Regions from separate parts of the Desemzia sp. FAM 23988 genome, predicted to be linked through region 3. Evidence: riboswitches for the same ligand, from Rfam matches in the RefSeq annotation. Region 3 holds a riboswitch; each other region holds the start of a gene.
The links. Region 3 has a riboswitch for lysine ahead of ACEN4L_RS09660 (YfcC family protein). Riboswitches for the same ligand answer to the same signal wherever they lie in the genome.
Positions count from the first base shown of each region.

Region 1: it holds a riboswitch for lysine, as region 3 does, so the genes downstream of both, ACEN4L_RS06185 (Na+/H+ antiporter NhaC family protein) here and ACEN4L_RS09660 (YfcC family protein) in region 3, are expected to answer to the same signal.
Region 2: it holds a riboswitch for lysine, as region 3 does, so the genes downstream of both, dapF (diaminopimelate epimerase) here and ACEN4L_RS09660 (YfcC family protein) in region 3, are expected to answer to the same signal.

Region 1 covers NZ_JBGQQS010000008.1:37,253-39,514, reverse strand. The annotation lists gene ACEN4L_RS06190 (hypothetical protein) at 1-544, shown strand, start outside; lysine riboswitch at 637-813, shown strand; gene ACEN4L_RS06185 (Na+/H+ antiporter NhaC family protein) at 919-2,262, shown strand, end outside.
Region 2 covers NZ_JBGQQS010000008.1:69,174-71,435, forward strand. The annotation lists gene ACEN4L_RS06300 (pyridoxal phosphate-dependent aminotransferase) at 1-988, opposite strand, end outside; lysine riboswitch at 1,123-1,294, shown strand; gene dapF (diaminopimelate epimerase) at 1,383-2,168, shown strand; gene dapD (2,3,4,5-tetrahydropyridine-2,6-dicarboxylate N-acetyltransferase) at 2,210-2,262, shown strand, end outside.
Region 3 covers NZ_JBGQQS010000017.1:9,538-11,799, forward strand. The annotation lists gene ACEN4L_RS09655 (LytS/YhcK type 5TM receptor domain-containing protein) at 1-520, opposite strand, end outside; lysine riboswitch at 708-854, shown strand; gene ACEN4L_RS09660 (YfcC family protein) at 1,008-2,262, shown strand, end outside.

The sequences.
Region 1 (2,262 bases), on a different contig from region 3:
TTATGTATTGACATTGTTGCAATGTTTAGTAGGTGTGATCGTCATGTTTATTCCGTCACTCATTGAACGGAAATTTTCGGTGAACATCCCTGATATCATGGAAGTTATGTACTTTGTATTCTTATTTTGTGCAATCTATTTAGGAGAAGTACGAGATTTTTACTATCGTGTTCCCAGTTGGGACTTGATTCTTCACATGTTTAGCGGAGCGATGCTAGGAGCTTTAGGTTTTGTGGTAGTCAGTTTCTTTAACGATTCAGAAAAAGTGAACATCCATTTAAGCCCGATTTTTGTCGCTTTGTTTGCTTTTTGTTTTGCACTGGCGGCAGGAACGATTTGGGAAATTTATGAATTTTTAGCAGATGCTGTTTTAGGAACCAACATGCAGAAATTTATTACAGCGGATAGAACGGTGTTGGTTGGACGTGATGCTTTGGTCGATACGATGGAGGATCTGATCGTAGACGCATTAAGTGCTCTTGTAGTGTGTATTGCTGGATTTCTTAATCTTAGAAAACAAGAGAGAAAGGCACCAAGAAATTAATGTACGAATCACCGAAAGAGAAAGTCCACTGAAAAAATACCGCACATGGGTTGCAACCCATAAAAATATTGTGTAACATAGCATGGAATACAAAAAAAGATAGAGGCGCGATTTTTAAAAGTACAGTCACAGAGATGGCACGATGAAGTGACTAGAAAGGATGAATCGCCGAAGTTTGCAATATGGCCAAATATTGGAAGCTGGGGGTCAGCAGAATATGCTGATCACTGTCATAAATTTACAAAAATTTGTGGAGGACTATCAGCAAAAAGGTCAAATAATGTATATAATGCTATGTACAAAAGTGATGCCTTGAGTTGATTAGAGCTCTAGGTATCGCTTTTTTTGTGCTCAAAAAGAAAGGGAGTTTAGTAGTGAAAAAAAATATAGTTATTGGAATAATTGCGTTAGCGTTTGTGTTTATTACTTTTTCAGCTGACTTTACGACTGGCGCAGATGGCGCCATTCAGTTTGGCTGGTTTTCATTAGTTCCGCCTGTAGTGTCTATACTGCTGGCATTCGTAACAAAAAATGTCATCATATCTTTATTTTTAGGGATTTTTGCAGGAGCAATGGTGCTGCATTCAGTGGATGGAAATGTGTTGTTTGCAATCGTTCAGTCATTTTTAAGTATTGTGGAGTATACTTTATCTTCACTAGCTGACCGTTATAATGCCGGAATCATTCTGCAAGTATTGGTCATCGGCGGTTTGATCGCTTTGATGACTAAAATGGGCGGGACCAGAGCGGTAGCAAATGCACTGGCTTCAAAAGCTAAAGGCCCAATCAGTGCGCAAGTGATTTCATGGTTATTGGGATTATTTCTCTTTTTTGACGACTATGCCAATGCGTTGATCGTTGGGCCGGTCATGCGTCCCGTAACAGATGAAAAGAAAATCTCGCGTGAAAAATTGGCCTTTATTGTCGATGCCACAGCCGCTCCAGTTGCCGGAATTGCGTTGATCTCTACATGGGTTGGGTATGAAGTTGGCTTGATCCAAGATGGTTATGAAGCAATCGGACAATCGGTGAATGCCTATAGTGTCTTTATTGAAACGATTCCTTACCGCTTCTACAACATTTTGATGCTATTGTTTGTCGTCTGTACAGCCCTATTTTTAAAAGAATTTGGACCGATGCTCAAGGCAGAAAGAAGAGCGAGAAAATTTGATCCAACGAATATAGAAGAGATCAACCCGAGTCCTTCTTCCAGTGAGTTGGATGAAATGGAACCAGTAGAAGGTGTCAAATTAAGTATCTGGAATGCCATCATTCCGATAGGTACATTGATTGCAGCATCATTGATCGGATTTTACTTTAATGGATACAATGCAATCATGGCGGGAGAAAACGCCGAATTGATCCAATCTATGCAAAGCAGTCCCATTTCTTTTTCGGCTATCCAAGAAGCGTTTGGTGCTTCTGACGCCAGCATCGTGTTGTTCCAAGCTGCTTTACTGGCTAGTCTTGTGGCTATGGCAATGGGTGTGAAACAAAAAGCCTTTACGTGGGGAGAAGCTGTTGATACATGGATCAATGGAATGAAGTCGCTGATCATTACAGGAGCTATTTTGCTGTTGGCTTGGTCATTAAGTGCTTCGATCACTGATTTAGGAACAGCTGGATTCTTGGTATCTTTACTATCCGATTCTTTACCAGCGTTCTTGTTGCCTTCTATTATTTTCATATTGGGGTCCGTTATTGCATTTGCTACAGGA
Region 2 (2,262 bases), on a different contig from region 3:
AGAAATCATATGAAGATAGCCCATATTTTTTGATAGACGGCAATATATAGAAAGTACCATCAGGCAATTCCACATCTACATTCATTGTTTTCAAGCGGTTGTATACGTAATCTCTCCGTAAGCGGTAGGAATTCAGCATCTCTTCGATATTGTAATCCAGTGCTGCTATAGCTGCATCTTGAATAAAGGTGTTGACACAAGAAAGTACATATTGGTGAATCTTGAGGGCTTCTTCGATAAAGTCCCAATCAGCTAATAAGTAGCCGATACGCCATCCAGTCATCGCATAAGGTTTCGAGAAGCTTTGACAGATGATGATGTAACTACGAATATCCTGGTATTTAGTTAATTGCTCAGGTTGTTCGGTAAATAACAATTGATTGTAAACATCATCGCTTATCACAAAAAGTTGGTGTTTCTTCACGGCCTCATAAATCACTTCTAACGAAGACGCATTAAGAATCGTTCCTGTAGGATTATTGGGCGAATTGATGATGATAGCTTTTGTGTTATCGGTAATGGCCGCCTCCAACATCTCTTTGGAAAGTTGGAATTGATTAGTAGAGGTATCGATCGGCACGCATACTCCGCTGTTCATTTGAATCAATTGACGGTATAAAGGAAAAGCCGGTTGTAAAATAATGACTTCTTCCCCAGGGTTGAGTAAAGTGGCTAAAGCCGTTGAAATAGCTTCAGTAGAACCAACCGTGATCATTACTTCTTCTGGTGAATACTCGATGTGATTGGTTTTTTTCTCAAATGCACAAATCGCCTCTCGCAACTCAAGGCTCCCTTGCGCTGATGAGTAATGAGTCTGGTTTTTATTCAGAGAATCGAGCGCAGCTTCTTTTATGGGTGCTGGTGTGGGAAAATCTGGTTCCCCCAAAGTCAGAAAAAGCGAGGCTTGATTGTCTACTGCATACTGATTAAATGCTCGTATCTCACTCGTCTCTACTTTAAGGACGTCTTCATTCAATCGTTCTTTCATTCGATCACTCCTTTTTGCTTATGAAAAAAAGTGTACCAGTTTGCAGAAAAAATACAATATCTAATTTTTTTTCCTGACAAATAGACAACAGAAAAATTTAATGGTAGTATATAAAACATCAAAAAAGCAACTTACAATTTAATAGAGGTAGCAATGTAGATGAGTAATACACCAGAGAAGGCATTCGATGACGATGTATGAAAGGCAGCCATTGCCGAACGATTGAAATCGGCAGATTTTATATCGTGGGGATATGGGAAATACCTATATCACTCCTGCTTAAAAAGCAGAGGCGCTATCATCTGTCTACATAACCATTGTATACATTTAAGACGCCAGAAATGGTGTCTTTTTTTATTGTTTGAGGAAAAAATTGTAAAAAGGAGTTTTGTATATGTCTGTTTACAAATATAACGGCTGCGGAAATACCTTTGTGATCACGGATTTCAAGAATGGAAAAGACTATTCTATGGAGGCTACCTCTTTGTGTAGTTCAGAACAATTTGATACAGATGGCTTAATCGTCGTCAAACAAAATCCGCTAGAGATGCTGCTGTTTAACCGTGACGGTTCCGAAGCTCCAATGTGCGGAAATGGGATTCGTTGTTTTGCCAAATATGTCCTAGACAAAGGTTTGACCACAGAAGAACGATTTCCTGTACAAACATTAGCTGGTGAGATGAACGTAGACATTCTTCAAAATGAGCCGTTCTACTGCGAAGTAAATATTGGTCGACCTGATTACTCAAACCATGCTTTTGATGCTGCTGACGATGCTCCTTACATCAATCGGACAATCTCTATTGATGGAGAAGACGTCACGTTCACCAGTTTGTTTATGGGTACTGTGCATACAGTTGTTTTCGTAGAAGATGCAGTAGCCATGCTGGAGACCGATTTAGGAGAAAAACTGTGCCATCATCCATTGTTTGCTCACCAAACAAATGTCAATTTTGTCCAAGTGCTGAATCGTAAAGAAATCATCGTGCGAACATTTGAACGTGGTGTCGGCTGGACATTGGCTTGCGGTACTGGCTGCAGCGCCAGCTTTGTGGTAGCTAGAGACGCAGGTTTAGTTGAAGATCGTGTAAAAGTACATCTAGAACAAGGAACATTGACTATCTCAGGTACAGAGGACATTTTCATGAATGGACCCGCTGTGTTTGAATACAAAAAATAGCTTTAGTGACTTAACTATTGAATTCTTAGGAGGAAATAATATTGAACGCACAAGAAATTATCCGATTTATTAAAGAAGCTAAAAAACGAACACC
Region 3 (2,262 bases):
TTCCCAATAAGAAAATACACCCCATTTGGATCAGTTCCATCATAAATCCTAACACCAAGCCTTCATAAGCAGTTGGGTAAGTGTTCTTTTGGATGGATCGGCTACCGAAATAACCGGAAAACAATCCAATCAGTACTGAAGACAAGATATAAATGTGAACATCGCCTCCACCTTGGAAGAAGCGGACGACAGCTGAAACAAGACCGACAATAATACCGACGGATGAGCCGCCGATCAATCCAGATACACCAATCGTTAATACACGTGTATTAGCTAGAGCAGAATTTGCAGATAATTGTGTGACAAATTGATTGACGATCATTTCGTCTTGATTGATCTCCACACCCGTGTAATTAGAAATAAAAGCAAATACACTAAACATCACAATTAATTTGAGCTTCGAACTCATCCGAGAGCGATTTGTCAAAATATTTTTAAAATAAGGAATATTGATCAGCAAATAAGCCAGAATAATAATTAGACCGCCTCTTTCAAGCATGAGAATAAATAATGAAAACACCTTTCACGCCTCCTATTCATTTATTCTTAGTCTACACTAATCTTTTCAAAATAGTGAGATTTTATTCAAATAATTTTTTGCATTGAATTAAAAAATGCCCTTTTTCTTAGAATTTCCCCCTAAAATATTGCAATTATAAAGTGAATCCTGTATAGTTTGTAGCGGTTAAGAAACTGAATATTATTCAATGTGATGTAGAGGCTGCGGTAATTAAGAGTAGGGTTTTCTGAAAGGAATTATCGCCGAAGTGCAGATGTACTGGGGTTACGCTAAATAAGCGTAACACTGCCTGAACAAATTGCCCAAATTTGTTTTTAGGAGAGCTCTTCATATTGCGGGCAGAAGGTATAGTATAACGGAAAAGACTATGGGCCCTTTTGCTCATAGTCTTTTTGCGTTTTTTAAGAGCTTACTCTGCTTCTGTACTCAAGGGAATACATTTTATTTAGTAGTATTTCGTTTCAAGAAATGATTAGGAGGATTTACCATGGAGAAACAAAAAAGGTCTAGAATCCCTCACACATTTGTAACGCTGATAGCTTTTACAATTGTGATGGCGATTCTAACGTATGTGTTGCCTGCAGGGCAATTTGAACGAACTGAGGTGAATGGACGGACAGTTGTTATTCCGAATTCCTATACAGTAGTGGATTCTAACCCACAAGGTTTATTTGATGTATTAAAGTCTATTCCAACGGGAATGACAGAGACAGCTGACATTATCTTTTTCTTATTTATTGTAGGTGGTGCTTTTCAACTGATTACCGATTCAGGAATGATCAGTTCGGGGATCAGCTTGCTGGTTAAAAAATTACAAGGAAAAGAAAAATGGGTCATCCCTATTTTGATCTTAGTGTTTGGTATTTTAGGATCTACAATGGGGCTTTCTGAAGAAACGATTGTATTTATTCCCATTGGAGTCGCACTTGCTTTAGCATTAGGGTACGATGCCTTAGTTGGTTTGGGGATGATTTCACTGGGAGCAGCCATTGGTTTCTTCGCTGGTTTTATGAACCCGTTTTCTGTCGGAGTCGCTCAGGAAATTGCCGAATTGCCTTTATTCTCGGGAGTCGGTTTCCGGTTAATTATTTTAGCGATCTTGTGGATCGTTACTTCTGCTTACTTGATGCGTTATGCAGAAAAAGTGAAAAAAAATCCAGAAAATAGTTTGTTGTACAACCGTAAAAAAGGCACTCATGTGACGGAAGGGACCATCAATTTCGACGACCTTCCTCCATTCACTAAGCGCCATTTAGCAACGTTGCTTGTATTTGTCGGCGGATTTGCCATCATCGGTTACGGTGTATTCCAATATGGCTGGTTTATTGTAGAGATTGGTTCAGTCTTCTTAGGAATGGGGATTTTAACGGGTTTCATCTCCAGAATGAGACCCAGTGAAATTGCGGAGTCCTTTGTTGTGGGAGCAAAAGAAATGGTCTTTGCCGGCCTAGTTGTTGGTGTTGCTCGCTCTATTTTAGTGGTCATGGAAAATGGGTTGATCATTGATACGTTAATCAATGGTTTGTCTAATGTAATCAGTTCGTTACCAGACTCATTAGCTGTTGTGGGGATGTACCTTACACAAATCGTCGTTAACTTCTTCATTCCTTCAGGCAGCGGACAAGCAGCTGCTACAATGCCAGTTATGATTCCGTTAGCTGATACTCTTGGTATCACTAGACAAACGGCTGTACTGGCCTTCCAATTCGGAGATGGCTTTATGGATTCAATCATTCCGACAT